One region of the Solibacillus sp. NPDC093137 genome, then DNA from elsewhere that is predicted to be linked to it. Evidence: riboswitches for the same ligand, from Rfam matches in the RefSeq annotation. Region 1 holds a riboswitch; each other region holds the start of a gene.
The links. Region 1 has a riboswitch for thiamine pyrophosphate ahead of tenA (thiaminase II). Riboswitches for the same ligand answer to the same signal wherever they lie in the genome.
Positions count from the first base shown of each region.

Region 2: another riboswitch for thiamine pyrophosphate. It lies ahead of thiW (energy coupling factor transporter S component ThiW); the one in region 1 lies ahead of tenA (thiaminase II).
Region 3: another riboswitch for thiamine pyrophosphate. It lies ahead of thiT (energy-coupled thiamine transporter ThiT); the one in region 1 lies ahead of tenA (thiaminase II).

Region 1 is NZ_JBNNVH010000001.1:232,393-239,847, forward strand. It holds gene ACQKN3_RS01125 (cell wall hydrolase) at 1-236, opposite strand, end outside; gene ACQKN3_RS01130 (glycoside hydrolase family 18 protein) at 442-1,698, shown strand; gene ACQKN3_RS01135 (NAD(P)H-dependent flavin oxidoreductase) at 1,821-2,801, shown strand; TPP riboswitch at 2,939-3,037, shown strand; TPP riboswitch at 3,104-3,202, shown strand; gene tenA (thiaminase II) at 3,280-3,972, shown strand; gene thiM (hydroxyethylthiazole kinase) at 3,950-4,693, shown strand; gene thiD (bifunctional hydroxymethylpyrimidine kinase/phosphomethylpyrimidine kinase) at 4,690-5,502, shown strand; gene thiE (thiamine phosphate synthase) at 5,486-6,103, shown strand; gene ACQKN3_RS01160 (bifunctional 2',3'-cyclic-nucleotide 2'-phosphodiesterase/3'-nucleotidase) at 6,229-7,455, shown strand, end outside.
Region 2 is NZ_JBNNVH010000003.1:49,296-56,750, reverse strand. It holds gene ACQKN3_RS13325 (propanediol/glycerol family dehydratase large subunit) at 1-1,046, opposite strand, end outside; partial or broken gene ACQKN3_RS13320 (hypothetical protein) at 1,331-1,438, shown strand; gene ACQKN3_RS13315 (nucleotidyltransferase) at 1,638-2,339, shown strand; gene ACQKN3_RS13310 (cupin domain-containing protein) at 2,418-2,990, shown strand; TPP riboswitch at 3,100-3,188, shown strand; gene thiW (energy coupling factor transporter S component ThiW) at 3,276-3,782, shown strand; gene ACQKN3_RS13300 (VOC family protein) at 3,883-4,278, opposite strand; gene ACQKN3_RS13295 (SRPBCC family protein) at 4,564-5,061, opposite strand; gene ACQKN3_RS13290 (S-ribosylhomocysteine lyase) at 5,183-5,653, opposite strand; gene ACQKN3_RS13285 (amino acid ABC transporter ATP-binding protein) at 5,669-6,409, opposite strand; gene ACQKN3_RS13280 (amino acid ABC transporter permease) at 6,446-7,105, opposite strand; gene ACQKN3_RS13275 (transporter substrate-binding domain-containing protein) at 7,168-7,455, opposite strand, start outside.
Region 3 is NZ_JBNNVH010000005.1:151,872-159,326, reverse strand. It holds gene ACQKN3_RS16050 (aminopeptidase) at 1-63, shown strand, start outside; gene ACQKN3_RS16045 (hypothetical protein) at 228-428, shown strand; gene ACQKN3_RS16040 (beta-class carbonic anhydrase) at 593-1,162, shown strand; gene ACQKN3_RS16035 (GNAT family N-acetyltransferase) at 1,224-1,784, opposite strand; gene ACQKN3_RS16030 (polyphosphate kinase 2 family protein) at 1,858-2,700, opposite strand; gene map (type I methionyl aminopeptidase) at 2,873-3,625, opposite strand; gene thiT (energy-coupled thiamine transporter ThiT) at 3,813-4,379, opposite strand; TPP riboswitch at 4,510-4,618, opposite strand; gene ACQKN3_RS16015 (DUF4870 domain-containing protein) at 4,734-5,066, shown strand; gene ACQKN3_RS16010 (hypothetical protein) at 5,135-5,266, shown strand; gene ACQKN3_RS16005 (AAA family ATPase) at 5,317-7,455, opposite strand, start outside.

The DNA of each region.
Region 1 (7,455 bases):
TGATAAAACATGTTTCCTTTTTGTACCGCCTCAAAAGAATAGTTATTGCCCTGTACTTGGAAAATAACCTGCTCGATTGTTCTCACATCATTAAAATCCAGGCATGAAGCAACAGCTCGGTTCACAATTACATTTCCGACATACAGCATCCCTTGTTTTCCTTCACCTTCAGCCTCAGCCCGCATCATTCGTGCCATCAAATCCACATCGGAATCCCGGTATTTTACTCTTGGCATTTTTTCACCTCACAACTATAGTATGAAACAGTCAACCTGGTTGCGCATATGAATGAATGAAAATGTATAATATTGTTTTTTGTCATGGTTACTTATATATTTCTAACCTATCTTTCCGCATTAATACGGTATATAGTTCATAAATTAGTACATAGGAAAAGGAGGACGGACAATTCAAATTCATGTAGTACAACCGGGAGAATCATTGTGGGCAATCGCACAGGCTTATGGAACAACGGTGCAGAGTTTAGTGGAAGCCAACCAAATTCCGGAGCCGGCCCGGTTAGTGGTCGGGCAAGCATTGGTCGTTCCATTGAAAGGGCAGTATTATATTGTACAGCCAGGGGATAGTTTATGGTCAATTGGTCAACGTTTTCAGGTGAATTATTTAACGCTCGCACAAGCAAATGGCTTGAATCCAGATGCGTTGCTGATGATTGGCACCTCATTGTATATACCGGAACCAACTAAAAGGTCCGCAGAAATTTTGGCATATGTAGAACCAAGAGGCGATGAAATAAGTGATACGCTGCTCGACCAAGTTCGGGAGGCAAGTCCTTATTTAACGTATTTAGCTATTTTCAGTTTTGAAGCAAGACGGGATGGTTCATTAAAAGCGCCTACAATTAACCCATTACCGGAAATTGCTGAACAAAATAATACAGGAATAGCAATGGCAATCACTAATCTCGAGGATTATCAGTTTAGTGCTGAGCTAGCACGTGATATTTTCCAAAGTGTTGCTGTTCAAAATTTACTGCTGGACAATATCATTGCTGAAGCAAAGCGTATCGGAAATATTTCGGATATTCATTTTGATTTTGAACGGATTGCACGCGATCAGCGGGAAGCTTATAATAATTTCCTCCGAAGAGCTGTCGAGCGTATGCATGCGGAAGGATATACCGTTTCTACCGCATTGGCTCCAAAAACGAGAGCCGATCAGCCAGGGGAATGGTTTATGGGCCATGACTATAAGGCGCACGGCGAAATAGTGGATTTTGTTATGTTGATGACATATGAGTGGGGCTATTCTGCTGGACCTCCAATGGCCGTTTCTCCGCTGCCTCAAGTCGAACAAGTAGTACAATATGCATTAACAGAAATTCCTGCAAATAAAATTTTACTTGGGCAAAATTTGTATGGTTACGATTGGACATTACCTTTTGTACAAGGAGGAGATTACGCAGAAGCGATAAGCCCGCAACGTGCAATTGAAGTGGCCAAACGCTACAACGCAGCAATCCAATTTGACTATACAGCACAGGCACCCTACTTTAACTACTATGATGAGCAAGGGCGTTCACATATTGTCTGGTTTGAAGATGCACGTTCGATTCAGGCGAAGTTCGATTTAGTAAAGCGATTAAATTTGCGCGGAGTCGGCTATTGGAAGCTCGGTCTGCCATTCCCGCAAAATTGGCAGCTCATCGGGGCTAATTTTAATGTAGTGAAGAAATAGCAAAAAGGAAAGAAAGTCAGATGAAAAAACATCTGACTTTTTGATTGTCATCTAAATTAAGAAGGAGATTTTATTGAAGCTGATGAAGTATTAGTAGTAGCTGAATAAAAGGGGGATTATAGATGGGGAATATTCCGGAAATTTTAAAAAACTTACGTATCCCAGTGATCGGGGCACCATTGTTTATTATTAGCAATCCGAAATTGGTCATTGAACAATGTAAGGCAGGAATAGTCGGGTCAATGCCTGCGTTAAATGCAAGACCGGCAAGCCAGTTGGATGAATGGTTAGCTGAAATTACAGAGGAGTTGGCCAGCTATAATGCCAAAAATCCGGATCATCCGGCTGCGCCATTTGCCATTAATCAGATTGTTCATAAAACAAATGAACGTCTGGAACAGGATATGGAGCTTTGTGTGAAATATAAAGTTCCGATGATTATTACTTCACTTGGGGCACGTGAAGAAGTATTTGAGGCAGCACATCGTTATGGAGGCATCGTTTTCCATGATGTCATTAACAATCATTTTGCAAAAAAAGCGATTCAAAAAGGTGCAGACGGCATCATTGCTGTAGCAACAGGTGCAGGTGGCCATGCAGGTCAGCAAAGCCCATTTGCGCTTGTACAGGAAATCCGTGAATGGTTTGACGGCCCATTAGCTTTATCAGGATCAATCGCACGAGGACATTCGGTATTGGCTGCACAGGCGATGGGGGCTGATTTTGGCTATATCGGTTCACCATTCATCGCGACCGAAGAAGCGTTTGCTCGTCAAGAATATAAACAGATGATTGTTGATAGTACTGCAGAAGATATTGTATACAGCAATTTATTTACAGGGATTCACGGTAATTATTTGAAAGGTTCTATCATGAACGCGGGGATGGACCCGAGTAATTTAAAAGAAAGTGATCCTTCAGCAATGAACTTTAACGATAATACCGCAAAAGCCTGGAAAGATATTTGGGGCAGCGGGCAAGGAATTGGCGCGATTAAAGAGATTACTTCCACAAAACAATATGTCGATAAACTGGCCGAGGAATATGCTCAGGCTTATCAGGAACTGACTGGTAAAAGATCTGCAGTAACCCATCTACAATAGATGTCAGCGCATCATTAGTAACAAAATTTTTACTAACGATGCGCTATTTTGTGAATTTGTTATTGAACTATTAATTTCGTAATTTTGTGAATTCACTTGCCCGGGTCGAATTAATTTGTTACACTCGGGGTAATTAAATGCATTTGCGGGGGGACACAGCAGTGTTGAGAAGGTTAAAACCTGACCCTTAGAACCTGGCCGTTAATACGGACGTAGGGAGCAAAGTACACGCTATACATATGTACTTACTTTGGCTCCGCGTATCCTTTACGTGGAGTCTTTCTTTTGCAAATATACAAGCATTTGATTTGCGGGGGGACACATCAGTGTTGAGAAGGTTAAAACCTGACCCTTGGAACCTGGCCGTTAATACGGACGTAGGGAGCAATGAAAAGTGGTACGTACACTTTTTGGGGACGTCTCTCTATATGTTGAGACGTCTTTTTTGTGCTTCCGCCAACAAAAAGGAGGAGTAACAATGGGATTTTGTGAAAAAGTAAGGAAAGAAACGGATTTTTATTGGGAGGCTAGCTTCTATCATCCTTTTGTACAAGGGATTGCAGATGGGAGTCTACCGCTGGAGAAGTTTAAGTTTTATATGCTGCAGGATGCGTATTATTTAAAACATTATACGAAAGTATTAGCCCTTGCAGCTGCAAAAGCGACAACGGATGATGATGTTCAATATTTTCTGCAAACAGCAAAGTTTATCCATGATGCCGAGCTTGAGTTACACCGTACAACGTTTAAAGAATTAGGTGTGACTGTGGATGATTTAGAACAATTCGAACCGGCACCAGCAGCCTATAACTATGTGAGCCATATGTACAATGCAGTGCATAACGGAGATGTAGCAGAAGCATTTGCGGCAATCCTGCCATGCCCATGGCTGTATCAGGAAATTGGGCAAAGATTAAAAGATGCATGCCCGAATATACCTCTTTATGAACAGTGGATTGCATTATATGCTTCCGAGGAGATGCTTCAAAATATTGAAGTACAAAAATCGATGCTGGATCGATATGCGAAAGAACAACCTGCAAAGCTAAAAGTATTGCAGGAGCATTTTAAGAAAAGCTGTTATTACGAATGGATGTTCTGGGAGATGCCTTGGACAAAGCAAAGCTGGGAACAAGGGGTGTATATAAATGAGTCTGCAAGCAATTTATAATAAACAACCATTAGTTCATTGTATTACCAACTATGTTGTCGCAAATTTTACAGCGAATGGCTTGCTGGCGGTAGGAGCTTCACCAGTAATGGCGGATGCAATAGAAGAAGTGGGTGAAATGGCTGCCCAGGCCAATGCTTTGCTTTTAAACATGGGCACTTTGAATGAACGGACAATAGAGTCGATGAAGAAAGCAGGACTTAGCGCAAACATGCATAATACTCCGGTTGTTCTGGATCCAGTAGGTGTAGGGGCAACGAAGTTTCGAGCTGAGACAGCACAACAATTGCTCGACCTTTTAAAGATTAATGTAATCCGTTGCAATATTGGAGAAATGGCGGCTCTTGCGGGAGTAAATTGGGCGTCTAAAGGTGTGGATAGTGGCAAAGGAGATATCGATGTTGCAGTGACTGCCAAAAAGTTGGCTAATAACTATCAATGTATTGTGATCGTAACAGGAGAACAAGATGTTATTACTGATGGGATAAGAGTGGAATTTGTAGAGGGTGGTCATGAAAAGGTGACAAAAATGACGGGGAGTGGCTGCTTGCTTAGTGCCTTTTGTGCAGCGGTGCTTGCAAACAGTAAAGAACCGTTTGATGACTTACAAACGCTGCTGAATGAATATAAACAGGCAAGTGCCAATTCTGTTGCAGCTATAGGAACTTTCCACACAAATTTCTTGAATGAACTAGAAAATTTAGCGGAGGGACGACAATGATTACATGTACGATAGCAGGCTCGGATAGCGGTGGCGGTGCAGGCATCCAAGCCGATTTAAAAACGTTTCAGGAACTCCGTGTATTCGGTACATCAGTAATCACCGCATTAACCGCTCAAAATACTGAAGGAGTGCATGGAATTTTTCCGACAACGGCTGATTTCGTTCAAGCTCAGCTAAAGGCAGTACTTCAAGATTTCGACGTAAAGGCAATTAAAACAGGGATGCTGTTTAGTGCTGAAATTATCGAAGCCATTGTGATTTTACTAAAAAATACGGATATTCCGCTTATCGTTGATCCGGTCATGATTGCAAAAGGAGGTGCCAGTTTACTAGAACAGGAAGCAACAACGGCCCTTAAGGAAAAGTTATTGCCGCTTGCAACTGTTTGTACACCGAACATTCCGGAAGCGGAAATCCTGACTGGTTATACAATACAAAATGAAAAAGATATCAATTTAGCGGCGCAGCATCTATTAAGTCTAGGGCTGGAATGTGTAGTCATTAAGGGTGGTCATTTAAACAGTAAGCATGCGACAGATACGGTTTTCATTCGCGGGGAGCAACCATTTAAAATGAAAACCGAGAGAGTGGATACTAAGCATACCCATGGAACAGGATGTACATTTTCGGCAGCAATCACCGCGGAGATGGCAAAAGGCAGATCGATAGAGGCAGCCATAATAGAAGCAAAAAAATATGTGCAGCTGGCAATTCGTCATCCGCTCAATATTGGCAAAGGGTTTGGCCCGACAAATCATTTCGCCTATCATGAACAGCGGGGGTTGTGTGATGTCCATGTTTTTTGATTTAAATAAATATTTTATTATGGGAACAGTTAATTGTAAACGCGACCCACTGCTTGTTTTAGAAGAAGCGCTACAGGCAGGAATCACGATGTTCCAGCTGAGGGAAAAAGGCAAAAATGCTTTAAAAGGCGATGCGTATGCAGAGTTTGCGCGTCAATGCCAAAAGATATGCCAAACATATAAAGTACCATTCATTATCAATGATGATGTTGAACTTGCATTAACATTAAATGCAGATGGGATTCATGTAGGGCAGGAAGATACCGAAGTTGAAAAATTTAGATCTTTTGCGAAAAATAAAATCGTTGGAGTATCGGTTCATACAATGGAACAACTGGAATTTGCCATTGCAAATGGGGCGGATTATGCGGGAATTGGTCCAATTTATGAAACTTCCACAAAAGATGATGCGAGAGCACCGGTAGGGCTGACGTTACTGGAAGAAGCGAAATCTCAGTACCCTCAATTTCCGATTGTAGCAATTGGCGGAATCTCTGTTGAAAACAGTTTCATTGTTAGACAAACCGGAGTAAATGGAGTCGCCGTTATTTCTGCAATCAGTCATAGCGATAATATAAAAGAAGCTGTAAATTCACTGTAAGTTAAATTCTGTCATATAAGTACTATTTTAATTGGAATAACCTGTACCAAATTACTCTTTTCTACTATTCTGGCAATTTAGTATGATAGTTCTGTTATACACTACAGAATTTGGGAGTGAAAGAAATGTTGAAAAAACTATCTGCTTCAGCCCTAACGCTAACACTTTTAGCAAGTGGCATGTCAGCAGTTTCAGCGGCACCAGCATCTACGAATGAAGATATGACACGTGGAGAGTTTGTGAAGGCCGTAATTGATGCATTGGGAGTAGAGGTCGGTACGGGACAGTCTGTAAAATTCCAGGATGTACCTGAGTCGCTTAAGCCTTATATTGAAAAAGCGGTAGAATTAAAGTTAATTAAAGGAAAAACTCCAACTAAATTTGCACCAGACGAAAAATTGACACGTACTCATGCTTTCCTTATTGCGGCGAGAGGATTACAAGATGAGGAAACATATTCTGAAAAGGTATTGGATCAGTTTAAAGATGCAAACAAAATTGGACAAGGCAATCGCCAGGAAATGGCCAAAGCCGTAGCAACAGGCTTACTGACAGGCTTTAATGACGGAACGATTCGCCCGAACGATTTTGTAACAAAAGCACAGATGCAAAAAATTCTTCAGCGCTTTTTGGAAGAATACAGTCCTGTAAAAGCAAATACGACGGTTTCTTTACGTATTTTAGGCACGACGGATATTCATACTAATATTGTAAACTATGATTATTACAAAGATACTCCAACGAACAGTTTAGGTTTGGCAAAAACTGCGCTGCTAATCGAAAAGGCACGTGAGGAAAATCCAAATACAGTGCTGTTTGACAATGGAGATGCAATACAAGGAACACCACTTGGCTCATATATTCAGTCCGTAACGAAATTAAAAGACGGGGAAGTTCACCCATCGATTGCGGCCATGATCGCACTTGATTATGATGTAGCGACATTCGGTAACCACGAGTTTAACTACGGTTTGGAATTTCTTGATGAAGTAACAGATGATGCCCCATTCCCGTATGTTAATGCCAATGTGCGCAATGCAGCGACAAAGGAATTAATGTATAAGCCATATGTTATGATTGAAAAAGATGTAGTTGATTCAAACGGTGAAAAAACGACAATTAATATTGGGGTAACAGGTATTGTACCACCTCAAATTTTAAAATGGGATAAAGCAAATTTAGAAGGAAAAGTGACAGTTGATGATTCCGTAGAGGCTGTTAAAACAGTCGTTCCGCAAATGAAAGAAGCAGGAGCGGATGTTGTCGTAGTACTTTCACACTCAGGTATGGGAGATGCTACACATGAAAATGGCGAAGAGGATGTATCGTATTTGCTATCTACAATTGAAGAT
Region 2 (7,455 bases), on a different contig from region 1:
TTTGCAGTACGTCGAATTTCTGAATGCGAGAATGTTTGATCGTTTCCAGAGGCTACTTCCAAGTCAAATATCATCGTAGCTAAGTTTTCTGCTAAAACAGCACGGAGCCCACTCGGAACCGAAGCTGGTATACCGATACAACTAATGGACCCATTTTGTAATCCTTGAACTCCTGCCCCTTTCGCCATCATTACACATCGAAGTTCCAGGTACAGCATAGATTTCCCTTCTGCTCCAGCCATTTGTACCTCTGAACCCGTTCCTGATGTAAAACGCATTTTAGCACCCCGTGAAGCATAGGCAGAAGCTAGAAATGATTTGGACCAAGGTGTATCGTCACCATCAATGAAAACGGGCTCAGTTCCGTAAATAGAAATTGTTTCAGCGTATGAAGTCAGTCCAAGCATGGCTAAACGGAGTTCAGTTGCTTCTTCCAACGAATCCTGTGTTAGAATCCCGCCTCTTACCGTTTGTGATCCTACCAGTAAAGCCAATGCATTGAATGGTGCATACCGAACGACTCCTACCGTTGTTTCCTGTTCGTCAAATCCATATAATCCGGCTTCTGCAGCATCCGCAGCCATGAGCACTGGGTTATCCCTAATGTTTGTAACATGGCATTGATTTGATGGTGTTTTCCTAGCTCGCATCTTTTGTAAAGCCATCATCATTTCTACAACATTCATATGATTGAGCACTTCTAATAATTTTGCAGGTGTCAATCCTTTCGATAACTCTACAATTTCAGCACGAGGGATATTGATATCAACAAGTTTCCGTGCAATCTCCATACTGTCAAGAGCCATAACCTGTTCAGTAATTGTTGCATCAATTGTATAATCCGAAATAAATTGATCGAGCATATCGAAATCTTTTCTTTTCTTGCCGTCCAATTCAATAATCTTTCCATTTTCTAACTTAATCGAAGGTTTTGGATCATTTGGGCTCGACATTGCCACAAAGCCCATTTCTGGCCATTCTTTCACGAATCCATCTTTATTGACGGGTCTATCTTCTAAAACTTCAAATCGTTTTGAACGTTGCATATATAATCCCCTTCTTTCTATTAATTTCTTGCTTGAAAGGTAGTAATAAGAACTTACCCCCTTTATCTTTTTAATTATTATAATTTTCTGTCTTTTAAAAGTCTCTGGATTTTAACTACATCAATTAGCACATTTTTGATTTTCTAGCTATATTGCATTAAATTTTTCAGATTTATTTGACAGTATAAATTTGGATTAATCTTAATTATGCTTTTCTAATTTTTAAAAAGTACATTGAAATGCCCCACCGCCTAATAGCTTTAGTAGAGCAGCCTTATAAGGAAGACAGCTATTTAATCGTGGAAGCTGGAGCAATAAATTAAGTCAACCATAGCGAAGAAAAAATTGCGGCAGAAGAAGTAGAAAATATGCTACTTGCCCACCCTGCTGTGTTTTGGATTTTATTAGAATAGTTGGGTGGTTATTAGAAAATGTCGGCGAATTATTAGAACATTGGAGTGCTTTATTTGAAGATGTCGGATGGTTATTAGAACAACTGAGTGCCGTGATTAGAACTATTTACATGCCTCCTGTTTTATTTGAAACTATTTCCATCCAATCGACGTAGAATAGAACAATGGAGGTGTACGGATGAGAAACTTATCTTCATATATGATGCTTACTGGGATATTGATCACTGCCCTATGCGGGAACTGGATCATTCTTAATTATGATGAGGTCGTGATTTATCCGAAAGCTTCTTATCTTACTTTCGGAATCGGATTAGTACTGGTAGGATGCACTTTTGTAATGAATCAAATCTTCAGTTACCGGGAACAGGAAAAAGCACATACAAAAGATAAACGGCATGCTCTAAACGAATGGCTTTCTGCTAATCAGCCAGTTAATAAATGGTTGAGTGGACTTGTTGTTCTACCGCTTGTGATCGCACCGTTTTATAGCTGGACGCTGTTTTTTACGATGCTGGAATGGTATTTATTTTCGGGGCTTGTAATAGCCGGTATTGTTTACATCCTGAAAGGTGACAGAGTAGAAGACAATAAGGACTGGGAGTATAAAGGGAAGACAAAAATGATGCTTGATCTGATCGATTACCGCAAACATCCCTTTAATATTTCGCTTATTATCTACATCCTGGTCATTGTCAGTTTTGTGTTAAGCAAGAGGTTGGATATTCCGCTCTATATGGAAACAGGGGGCAACTCGCGCTACGTTACTTCTTTGCCAACAATTTCATTTTTAATGTCTTCCTTAATGGTCGTGAGTACGTTTATTTATACCCTGTTTATTTTAATTTTCACATTAATCAATGCGTTGTATGTGTATTTTTAAATGGATGGCTACTAACGACATAGGCACACACTGGTAAATTATTGCATATTTTAACTACAATAAAAAAGAGGTGAACTATTGAATTCGAATCAAGATTATACATCAGTGCAACCCCAGTTTACATTCGACCTTAATAAAAACCCGTTGTTCGTTAAAGACCAGCAAAATTTTATTAATGTAATGGGCGTCAACCAGTTAAATACACTGGATAATATATCGCTGCTTGATATTTATTTGAGTGCCAATAATGTGATTGAACCGCACTATCACCAAAATGCGGCGGAACTTGTTTACTGTATTGCGGGGAGTGCGATTGTTTCGATTTTGAATCCGTTTACGAAACAGCTGATGCATTTTCCGATTACCCCCGGTCAAGTAGCGAACGTTCCTCAAGGGTGGTGGCATTACGAAGTCGCTACGCAAAACAACACGCATCTGCTTGCCATTTTTAATGCTCCGACACCGGAAGTCATTTTAGGTTCCGACCTCCTTAAGCTGACACCAGCAAATATTATGGCCCATACGTATGGCATGAACGAAAATTTATGGCAGCAGGCAATTGCTCCTGTCAGACCGAATACTTTCATCGGTCCGCCAAACCCTTGGCAACATGCCCAACCCGGTAATTATGGCGGCGGGTATGAGCAGTAGTTTTTCTCGGTCAAAGGAATCAAATTTAGAAAATGCATTTGCATAATGAAACGGCCGTGTTATGATAATTGTGAAATTAACCTAATATTGGAAGCAGATGATCTGCTCATAAAACTACTAGGGGCGCCTTTTGGCTGAGAAGTACCCTTTGCACCTGATCTAGGTAATACTAGCGTAGGAAAGTAGTGTCGATCCCCTATTTTTATTTTTGTATAGGCCACGATACCACTTTCTTAAATGAAAGTGGTTTTTTTGTTGCAAAAATTATTATAAAGGATGGTAGAAATGAATAAAACGAGAAAACTTACATATTCCGCGATTATCGCAGCGATTACGACGATTCTCAGCAGTTTGGTGTATATCCCATTAGGTTTTGCAAAAATTTTTCCGATTCAGCACTTTGCCAATGTCGTATCGGCGGTACTGCTCGGTCCATGGTATGCGGTATTACAGGCGTTTCTTACGTCGACGTTAAGAAATTTGATGGGGACAGGCAGTATCTTTGCCTATCCGGGGAGTATGATTGGCGCACTTCTCGCTGCATTTTTGTTTGCGAAAACGAAGAAGTTGGCGTTTGCAGCTGTAGGTGAAGTGATTGGGACAGGGTTGCTCGGTGCGATGGCTACTTATCCGATTGCGATTTTATTTTTAGGTCAGGAAGCGGCACTGTTCGGTTTTGTCCCGGCATTTATGATGAGTTCTTTTGCGGGTGCGCTTTTAGGCTATGGCCTGCTGAAGATTATGGTGAGAAATCGGGCATTTGGCGGGATGCTTTATCAGAATGTTGGGTGAATAGCTGGCGTTGAACGCAAGGGATTTATTATTAGAAGACTTTAAAATATATTAGAAAATGAAGCGCCGGGTATCGAGTCATGGCACCCGGCACATTTTATTAAGCTAAATTGATCTGCCATGACACGCCGTAACGGTCATTTAGCCAGCCGAACTTCTTACTGAAACCGTAATCACCGATTGGCATTAGCGGATGTCCGCCTTCAAGCAGTTTTTCATAAAGATGATCGATTTCTTCTTCTGTATCACATGTAATAAAAATAGAAAATGACGGTGTGAAGTCAAACTCATGTTTTATATTACTGTCAATGCACATAAATTCCTGACCTTTTATCGAAAAAGTTGCTTGCATAACTTTCCCTTCATCTCCGCCTTCATTTGCTCCATAGCGGACAATACTCGTAATTTCTGCGTCCTCGATAACGGATGTGTAGAAGTTCATTGCTTCTTCTGCAACGCCGCCTTGAAACATTAAAAATGGTTTTGCGCTTTTCATTGTACCCGTCCCCTTCTGAATTCAAATTTACACCACTTCAATTTAGCCTATTTTACCATTTTCGCGAACTTTTCTCCCTATAAGTTAGAGGCATCTCCTAACTAGACGGTGCCTTTGATTTAATATTTAAATTTCGCGATGAGCTGTTGTTCCGAAGATGCGGCTACTTCTTCTGGAACCGTATAAAGATATAGTAGAACAATTCAACCTTTTATTAGAAAATTTTCCCCGAAAATTCAATCACCGGATGGTCATAACCCCCCACCTTGTGTTTTATTATACGTCCTAACCTTGATAGCTCACTTTTCCGGTCTCAACTAATTCCTTCAGACCCATGAACATTAAATTCCAGCCATGTTCTGTGCCATCTCGCATTTCATCTAGAGCTTTTACGATGTCTGCATCTGTCCATTGCTCTTCATTTTCAACATGGATCAGTTGGGTGAACGTCATTTCACTGCCTTGTCCCAACTCTTTCAGCTCCACTGTGATTGTATCTTCCAGTTCGCTGAATTGCGGCATTTTAAAAGTGAACACGATTTTTTCAGGCGAATTGATTTCAACATACTTCCCGATCGCCCGGTAGTCTACACCTTGCCGGTGGTCTACAATTTCCCAACTGCCCCCTACTTTTGGGTCATTTTGTGCAACCTTATTCGTCCCTTCCAATGTAAAGAACCACTTTTTTATCATTACAGGATTCAACCATGCGTCAAACACTTTTTCAGGCTTTACATTAAATTCTCTTTTCATTGTTAATGTAGTCGTTGAGGTATTGTTCATTCAAATTCTCCTTTTAGTTACTTTAGTTTATTAATAACCTATTCACAGGAACTTTTAAAACAATTGCTCCAATAAAAAAGCCTCCTGCGAGATAACCCTCACAGGAGACGTGCTTCATTAATTATTCTCCGAAAACGATATGCCACTCGGCGCGGCCTGCTAAAAATTCCTCAGCTAATGCTTTTGCGCCTTCTAAACTATGGCTTGCCGCCCAGCCGCATTGCACTTCATTACATGCTGGAACAGCCTCTGCCTTCAGCACATCTTGCAGCGTATTTTCAATAATCGTTAATACGCCGTCATAGTCATTGTAGTTCAGTAATGCCAAGTAGAAGCCTGTTTGGCAGCCCATTGGCGATAAATCAACGACATCTTCGCTATGATTGCGGATACGGTCAGCCATTAAATGCTCTAAAGAGTGTAGTGACGGCATTTCCATATGTGCCTTGTTCGGCTGTTTGAAACGGATATCGTATTTTGTTACGACATCACCTTTCGCTCCTGTTTTTGTACCGGCAAGTCGTACATAAGGTGCCACTACTTTCGTATGGTCTAAATCAAAGCTCTCTACATTTGTTTTTTCTTTTGTCATGTTGAATCCCCCTAGTTAAATAAATTGCATCGATTTTATAAATTGTTGAATCCGTTCGTTGTTGTTTGCCGTAAAGAAGTTTTCGGTTACGCCGTCATAGCCGATTTCACCGTTTTCGAGAAATAAAATCCGATCTGCCACTTCGCGCGCAAAATTCAGGTTGTGCGTCACGATAATCATCGACTTGCCTTCCTCCGCCAAATTTTTCAGCACCTTCAGCACTTCTCCTTCCAGCTCGGGATCCAGTGCACTCGTCGGCTCATCGAACAGTAAAAACTGCGGCTCCATTGCCAATGCTCTTGCGATGGCGACACGCTGCTGCTGCCCGCCGGATAGTTGCGATGGATACTGGTCTGTTTTATGACTCAGGCCAACCTTCTCCAATAATTGCTGTGCCTTTTGTTTAGCAGCCCCTTTGTCTTTCCTTAAGACGGTAACCGGCCCTTCCATCACATTTTCAAGCACTTTCATATGCGGGAACAGATTGAAGCTTTGGAATACCATCGCTGTATTTTGGCGTATTGAAAGCAGGTTCTTTTGAGAGATTGGCTTGTTCAGTTCAACTTTTTGGTTGCCGACTGTCAAAATCCCTTTTTCAGGTCGCTCCAATAAATTGATACAGCGTAACAGCGTTGATTTCCCTGAACCGGATGGACCTAAAATAACCGTTGTTTCGCCTTCATGAAATGTTAAATTAATATTTTTCAATGCCTCGTTTTCGCCAAAGAACTTCGACATTTGCTGAAATTGTACGATAATAAGCCCTCCCTTCTAGCGCTTCACCTGACACTTCTACACATACTTCGATGCGTATTTTTCCAGGCGGCTTTGAATGATCATCAGTATACTAATGAAGATTAAATAGATGACCGCACAAAGTGAATAAATCATAAGCGGCTCATATGTACGTGCGGTAATTTGCTGTCCGACCATGAATAGATCCGCTAGAGTAATACTCGCAACTAACGATGTGCCTTTCACTAAATCGATAAAATCATTGGCCACTGATGGTAATGAAATTCGGACGGTTTGCGGTGCGATCACTCGTCGCATCATTTGCCAATACGTCATACCGAGAGATTCTGCAGCTTCCCATTGTCCTTTTGGGATGGCCAAAATCGAAGCTCGAATCGATTCAGATGCATAGGCGCCTGTATTCAGTGAGAATGTAATAATCGCCGCTGTCCAGGCATCAAGGGTAATCCCCAATTTCGGAAGACCAAAGAATACGATAAACAATGTCACCAATAATGGTGTTCCACGGAATACCCAGACGTAAGTACCGAAAATCCAGCGTAATACTTTATAGTTTGAGATTCTAGCCAGTGCCGTCACGACTGCGATGACTAATGCTATGGCAAAGGCAATGAGCGATAGCGGAATGGTAACAAGAAGTCCTGCTTTTAAAATCGGCCAGATCGAGTTAAGTAAAATATCCATTTCTCTACTCATCCACTAACACTCCTTTCTATAGTTAAATCCACGTAAAAAAGGCCGTCGAAACGACCTTTCCATTAGTTGTTTGAAATAACATTTTCACCAAAATATTTTTCCGAAATTGCTTCGAATGTACCGTCTTCTGTACGTTCTTTAATAATTTCATTTAACTTCTCACGGAACTCATCGTTTTCTTTATTTAAAATTAATGCGATATCTGTTGAATTGATCGCACCGTCCAGCACTTTCAACTTCGTATCCGGCTGTTCCTGCAAGTATGTCAGGAATGTCACGCGGTCATGGATTGTTCCATCAGCGCGGCCTTGTACAACAAGCTCGATTGAACTCATCAGATCATTTGTTGC
Region 3 (7,455 bases), on a different contig from region 1:
GACGGAATTACAGCAGATGGACAAGCTGAAGCCGTTTTCCGTAATGGGAATTGGGCATTTTAACAGCTGTATCGCATCCTTCTTTTACAGATAAATAAAATTTCAAGATGTCGCCATATTTACATTTTTTTCTACATTAACTAACTAAATTACCCTACAATGTTCCAATTTATTAGGTTATAATTGGTTAATGATTGTTATCACTAAAATAGAGAGGAGTTTTTATAATGTTTGATCACCATTATCCGTTCTTATCTGACTTTTATACGATAGTGTTAGGATTTACGGTAATACTTCTTGTATTCTTATTTATGTTTATTATGTACTTACGTATTGGTTTACAATCACACGACTCTGTTATAGTAGATTCAAAGGCAAACGCATTTGCGCCAAACGAAAAATCATTGGATGGCCACCATCATCATTAAAGTTTTTTACAACCACTCATAGGGTGGTTGTTTTTTGTGGGTAGCGGATTTTTGCTATACTTCTCTCTATTTAGTAGAAATTTAACTTTATTAATGCGCATTTGTTTGAATTATCTAAAAAATATTTTAAAATATAATAGAATCGAAAGGGGTTTGAAGAACAAATGTCTGCATTACAAACAATTTTAGAGTTTAACGGAAAATTCGTAGATGAAAAACAATATGAGCAGTATGCTACAACAAAATATCCTGATAAAAAAATTGTTGTTTTAACTTGTATGGATACACGTTTAGTTGAATTACTACCAAAAGCAATGAATTTGCGCAATGGGGATGTAAAAGTTGTAAAAAGTGCAGGGGCAATCGTAAATCACCCGTTCGGCGGGATTATGCGTAGCTTACTTGTAGCAGTTTATGAATTACAGGCGGATGAAGTCTATATTATCGGCCACTACGACTGCGGGATGAGTGCAGTTGATCCGAACGTAATGATCGGTCATATGCTTGAACGAGGGGTTAAACAGGAAACGATTGATGTCATCAATTACGCTCGATTTGATTTAAAAGAATGGTTATGCGGTTTTGGGGATGTTGAAACAAGTGTATTAAAAAGTGTTGATTTAGTTAGAACACATCCACTAATGCCAAAAGGTGTTCCTATACATGGTCTTATTATCGACCCTGCAACAGGAAAGCTGGATTTAGTAACGGACGGCACAGTTGACCAAAAATAAAATTTAAATAATAAGCGACAGTGCCCTTTAATTAACTACTGGAGTGAGCACTGTCGCTTTTTTATATTGTCGTCCCTTTATATTCCCGCTGCAAAATGGCGTACATATAATGGTCGACCCATTTACCGTTTATATACAAAAGCTCTCGCAATAATCCTTCTCTTGTAAAACCCGATTTTTCCAATACACGAATCGAAGCTGAATTTTGTGGTGCAACATATGCCTCTATTCGGTGAAGATTTAATGTAATAAAAGCGAATTCCATTACTATACGTACCGCTTCTGTAACAATTCCTTTACCTGTGAAATTCTCATCCATTGAATAGCCGATATAACCACTTGAATAAGGTAAACGTTTAATTGAGTAGAGTGAAATATGTCCGATTAATTGACCTGTTGCATTGTAAAAAATCCCGAAAGAAAATTCACGGTTTGTTTGCAGCAAATGTATGCTTTCCAAAATTTTATTATACTGTACTTGTTCCGTATAAAATTCATCTCGATGTAATGGTTCAAATTCGGACCAATACATTTTATTGTCTCTTAGTAATTTTGCCAATCCTTTCGCATCGGACGGGGTGAATGTGCGAAGCGAACATTGTTGCCCAATAAGTTGAACCATTGGACCCTCCTTCTTGTGAAATAGCTTGAATAAGCTTTTCATTGAACCACCTTCATTTCATTTCAAAGCTCGCCTACCGTTTTTTCAACTTTTTCTTTTTTGATTTTACAGGCTTTGGCTTTATATCTATAAATTCCGTTTTTTCTTTATCTGGAGCTGTTTCATTACCTTTTTCGAAAATGTTCGTAAGCTTCATGCCCCGTTTTGTAACTTCTTTTTCTATATGGGCAACTGTTTCTTTTAGTACTTGAACACGTGCATAGTTTTTGTCGTTCCCTGCTATTAAGTGCCAAGGGGCGTCTTCCGAATTGGTTTTTTCGAACATTTCATCGGCTGCCTCACAATATAAATCAAATTTATCACGATTCCGCCAATCTTCAGCCGTCAATTTCCATGATTTATACGGATCGGCTGCTCTTTCATTAAAACGTTTAAGTTGTTCATCGGAATCGATATGGATCCAAAATTTAATCATTATATAATCTTCATCTGTCAATTGTTTCTCAAAGCTATTAATTTCTTCATAAGCGCGTTTCCACTCTGTCTCTTCAGCAAATCCTTCTATGCGCTCCACAAGTACCCGCCCATACCAGGAACGGTCGAAAATTGCGATTTGGCCATGCTGCGGCAACTTTCTCCAGAAACGTTGCATATAATGATACCGCATTTCATGGGGCTGCGGGGCTGAGATGGGCCATACCATTAACCCGCGCGGATCGATACGTTCAGTTAGGCGCTTGATCGCTCCCCCTTTGCCCGCTGCATCCATACCTTCAAATGCAATAATAAGGCCTATTTTATTGTTGAATAAAAATTGCTGGGCGTTTAGCATTTCGTATTGTAAAGCTTTCAATTGCTTCTTATAGACCTCTTTCTCCAGTTTTTGCGATAAATCCATATCTTTTAGCTTTTTCAAATAGTGCTGCCTCCCCTACTCCGGTTATTTATGTATATTTTACTTGAAAGTGCATGGAATTGGTAATTGTTGCAGTCATTTATTTGAATCGTTTGATTATTTTATGTTGAAGCCTTGTTTTGATAGAACAAAAAAAAGCGGGCGCACTTATATATGCACCCACGTTTATAACTTAATCTTCTAATGTTGTTAAAATAATCGGTTTGTCTTTAGTTACGATAATCGAGTGTTCGATTTGGGCAACTAATGATTTGTCCGGTGTAATGAATGTCCAGCCGTCACCTGATTCTACGATATGCTCAGCCTTCGCCGAAATAAACGGCTCTACTGCCAACACCATGCCTTCTTTCATGATTGTTGTATCCCAAGCATCATAATAGTTCAATACATGGTTTGGCTCTTCGTGTAATGATTTACCTAAGCCATGACCTGTTAAGTTCATAATTACTGTCAACCCGTGTTCACGTGCTTCACGCTCTACTGCTTTACCGATTTGATTTAATTTTGAACCTGCTTTCACCTTTGTCATTGCACGATCAAATGCTGATTTTGCTACAGTGCAAAGTTTTTCTTTATCTTCATAACCTTCACCAACAACAAATGAAATACCTGTATCTGCAAAATACCCGTTTAAAGAGCCCGAAACATCAATGTTTACGATATCGCCTTCCTGAATAACCTTGTTACCTGGAATACCATGTGCAACTTCGTGATTTACTGAAATGCATGTATATCCCGGAAAATCGTATTCACCTTTAGGACCCGAAACCGCGCCTGCTTCCGCAAACATACGGCCTGCAATTTCATCTAATTCTTTCGTTGTCACGCCAGGTACTGTCGCAGCTTTCATCGCCTCACGAATTTCAGCACAAATGCGTCCAATTTTTTTAAACGCCTGGATTTCTTCTTGAGTAGTAACAATCATGTGTAACTTCCTTCCTCTTAAACAATGTCTATCCTTAACTATAGCATACTTAAAATCGGTTGTAATTGTTCAAGGATTTTAAAATTTGCCGTTTAATTACTAATTTAGTACAACTTTCTACTATTAATATGAAAAAACTTGCAGCAGGAAAAGTATTCCTCACTGCAAGCTTTGAGTTTTCTATTCGTTATGTTGTTTTTACTTTTTGCAGTAAACGAGGTGCAGATGTGAATAAAACAACTGCGATAATTGCCGTAAGTATAGTAGCAGGTACCATATAAGTACTGTTGTAGATAATTGAATAGGCCCATACATTATCATCGCCTGCATATTCTTTAAAGAACACGACACCTGCAAGCAAGTGCGATACAAATCTTAAAGCACCACCTATAAGTGCCCCAATGACGATATAAAATGCCATTTTCACTTTATTGAGCGATTGTGCAGCCTCTAATAACGGCTTTCTTACAATTGCCGCTAACCCTACTACTGTAAATGCAAGACCGTAATCTAAAATAGCCTGAAGCCAGTGTACAATGTATGCACCGAACATCATTTGCATCACGCCGATCAGCAAGCCTGTTGCAAGTCCTGCTGTTAATCCCCAACGAATGGCCATTAACATGATCGGTACCATAACAAAGCTGATTGACCCGCCTTGTGCCCACATTTTAAATGATACTTGATCCAACACAAGTCCGATGGCAGCAAATATCGCTATCTCCACCATCATCAATAATTTCTTTCTGTCCATAACAATGCCCCTTTCTTTTATCCGATGTAACAAAAGTGAAGAGGGATAGAATGGAACTTTTACTTCTTCTAGGTATTTAGAAAAAGTAAAAAACGATAATCAGGACAAAAGCCTGACTATCGTTTGAACAGTCGGATTCTATCCACATCCCTACGCAAGTGCTAACTTACAGGTTCAAAGAGTCAGTGCAATCCCGTGCACAATCTCAGCCGACTTTCTCGGCACCCCTTGTGGTACATCTAATTTTTATTGTTTGAACATGCTCATTGTAACGAATATTTTTACAACTTTCAACAGCTATTATTTTGAAACGTAATAGAATTACATATACTAGATACGAAGGAGTGATAAATAATGGATCAATCGAAAGGTTTAAGTGCACTGAGCTATTTGAGCTTTTATTTTGCACCGTTTATTTTACCGTTAATTATATTTATTGTTACGAAAGATGATGCCGTTAAAGGCCATTCTAAAAAAGCTTTTATTACCCAACTCATACCGATACTGTTAGGGATTTTTTATATGATTTACTTTTTCACTTCCGTTCTTTCCTGGAATGACACTTTGATCTTGAGCATTCAGGACTTTTTTATTAGTTCGCATTTTATCGGATTTATTTTTTTAGTTGTTATTACGTTTATCCTGGCGATATGGAATTTAGCTCAAGCGATTAAAGTTTTACGTTAATGTTTATGAACGCTCCATCTTTGGGTATATTTTTTATACGAAATGTATTCGTTAAGGAGTGTTTACTAATGAAATTAAAAAAACTCATTAAAACAGCAATTAAATATGGACCAATCGTGTATCCGATCATTAAAAAAATGATGGACAACAAAAAAACTACACCCCAACCAGCAACTTCACGACGAACTCCAAAACGTTGACGCAAAAAACACATTTCCCACTTTAACTGGAGGGAAATGTGTTTTTTTTCTTACTTAATAATAATCTCAGTTTTACTGTAGCCTTCTTTTAGCTTTTGTACTTGCAAAATAGCTGGCATTGCTGCTTTTAATTCGGCCACATGGGAAATGACGCCGATTAAGCGCCCTGTTTGCTGAAGATCGATTAATATATCGATCGCTCTTCTTAACGCTTCCTCATCCAAAGTACCGAATCCTTCATCAATAAACATCGTATCGATATGCACACTTCCTTGAACACTTTGAATAACATCGGCCATTCCTAAAGCTAATGAAAGTGAGGCATTGAATTTTTCACCACCGGACAGTGTTTTTACATCCCGCGTTTGCCCTGTATGACTGTCATATACATCGATGCTGAGTCCGCTTTGGGCATTTCCTTCTTTCCTTCCTGTAGATTTCAGGAAGTATTGGCCATTTGATAAGACACGCAAACGTTCATTTGCCGCATGCGTCACTTTTTCCAAATAGCCGATTTGTACAAACCGCTCAAATGAAATCTTCGCATCATTTTGACCGCGAATTAAATTATAAACATGTTCGACTTGCATCAGTTTCGCTTTATAGCTTTCAATCTGCTGTGCGGATTGGTCAAGTTTATCGCGCGTCTCCTCACATTGCTCCACATAGGACTGGATCAATGTCATTTTCGAATACTGTGCCTCGATCTGCTCATTCAGCTCATGAATCAGTTGCTCACATTCTGTTAAATCAGCTCGTTCTTTTCCTTCGAGCAAAGGTTCTTCCTCAGCAATTTGAACAGATAATGTATGAACACTTTGTTTGTACGCTTCAACCGCATCCTGAATTTGCTGCTGTACATTTAAAGGCAGTAACACAGTCTTATACGTTTCCAAGTCGAAACCTTCCTGCTCCAATGCTGATTCAAATGCTTTTTGCGCTAAAAGAGATTCCTGCTGTTTTTCTGTTACAAGATTTTTCGCATGGAGATGGTTTACTTCACAAGATTTTTCATCCAATTGGATTTTTTGCATCGCTTCAAGTGCATTTTGAATTGCAAGTTTCAAATGGCGATGTTTTTGCTGCTGGCTCGCCAATTCTTGTGTTACTTCATCCAATCTAGAAAACTGAGGCAATAATGACTGCTCACTTTGCTCAAGCTTCCCTTTTTCCTGCGCATATTGTTTATCAATATCGATTACATATTGCTGCCCTTTTTCAATGCGACCTTGCAGCACTTCTTTATTTTCTGAAAGCTGTGCCATCGTTTTCTTTTCATTGATAAGCTGTGCCTGCTGCTGTTTTTGCTTTGTCAACTGCGCAGTCAGTACGGCCAATTGCTGTTCATACTCATGTAATTGTGAAAGCTCAGCGTCAAGTAACTGAAGCGCACTTCTTTTTTGTTCCAACGTTGCCTTTTCCACATCAAATTTCGAATTGACCTGGTAAAAGCTTTGCATCGCCCGATTTCCTTCATGACGCAGCTGTGCCAATGCATTGTCATCAATTACAACTGCTTCGCTGTTATGAATGGCTGGGTGCTCTGTGCTTCCACAAACAGGACATGCTGCCCCGTGCTGTAGTGATGCTGCAAGAAAGGCTGCCTGGTTGCTGCGTATTTGCTGCTCCATATTTTGCAGCTTCTGTTGTGCTTCATCAGCAACTTGTTTCTTATCAGCAAGCTGTTTCGCTAAAGTTTCGACATTTATTTGTATTGCAGCCACTTCTTTTACCATTTCAATTTTCCGTGCTAATGCAGCATGTGCTTCATACGTTTCATGGTATGTAATGGTCGCATCTTCCAGCTCATTTATAATGGCTTGCTGCTGCTGTTGTTTTTCTTTTAAAGAGAATGCTTCGTTTTGCAGCTTATCAAATAATTGCTTGGCATTTTTTTGGTTTTCTGCAAGCTTTGCCACCTTTTCCCGCTGTGTATTAATCGATTGATAAATCGGGACAAGCTGCTCAAGCTGCGAAATCGATTTCGTATAGTTATCCAACAATGGTTCTTGCTGTTTTTGCTCCTGATAATGATTTGTCGCCTGCTGAAGTTGTTCTTGTGCACGTTCATAGTCAGTCTTTGCTTTTTGTAAGGAGACTTCCGCTTGTTCAAGCTGCCGTTTCACCTTATCATATTCACGTTCTAATGGTTCTATTTGATTAGCCTTTTTGGCAAGTATAAGTTTCTG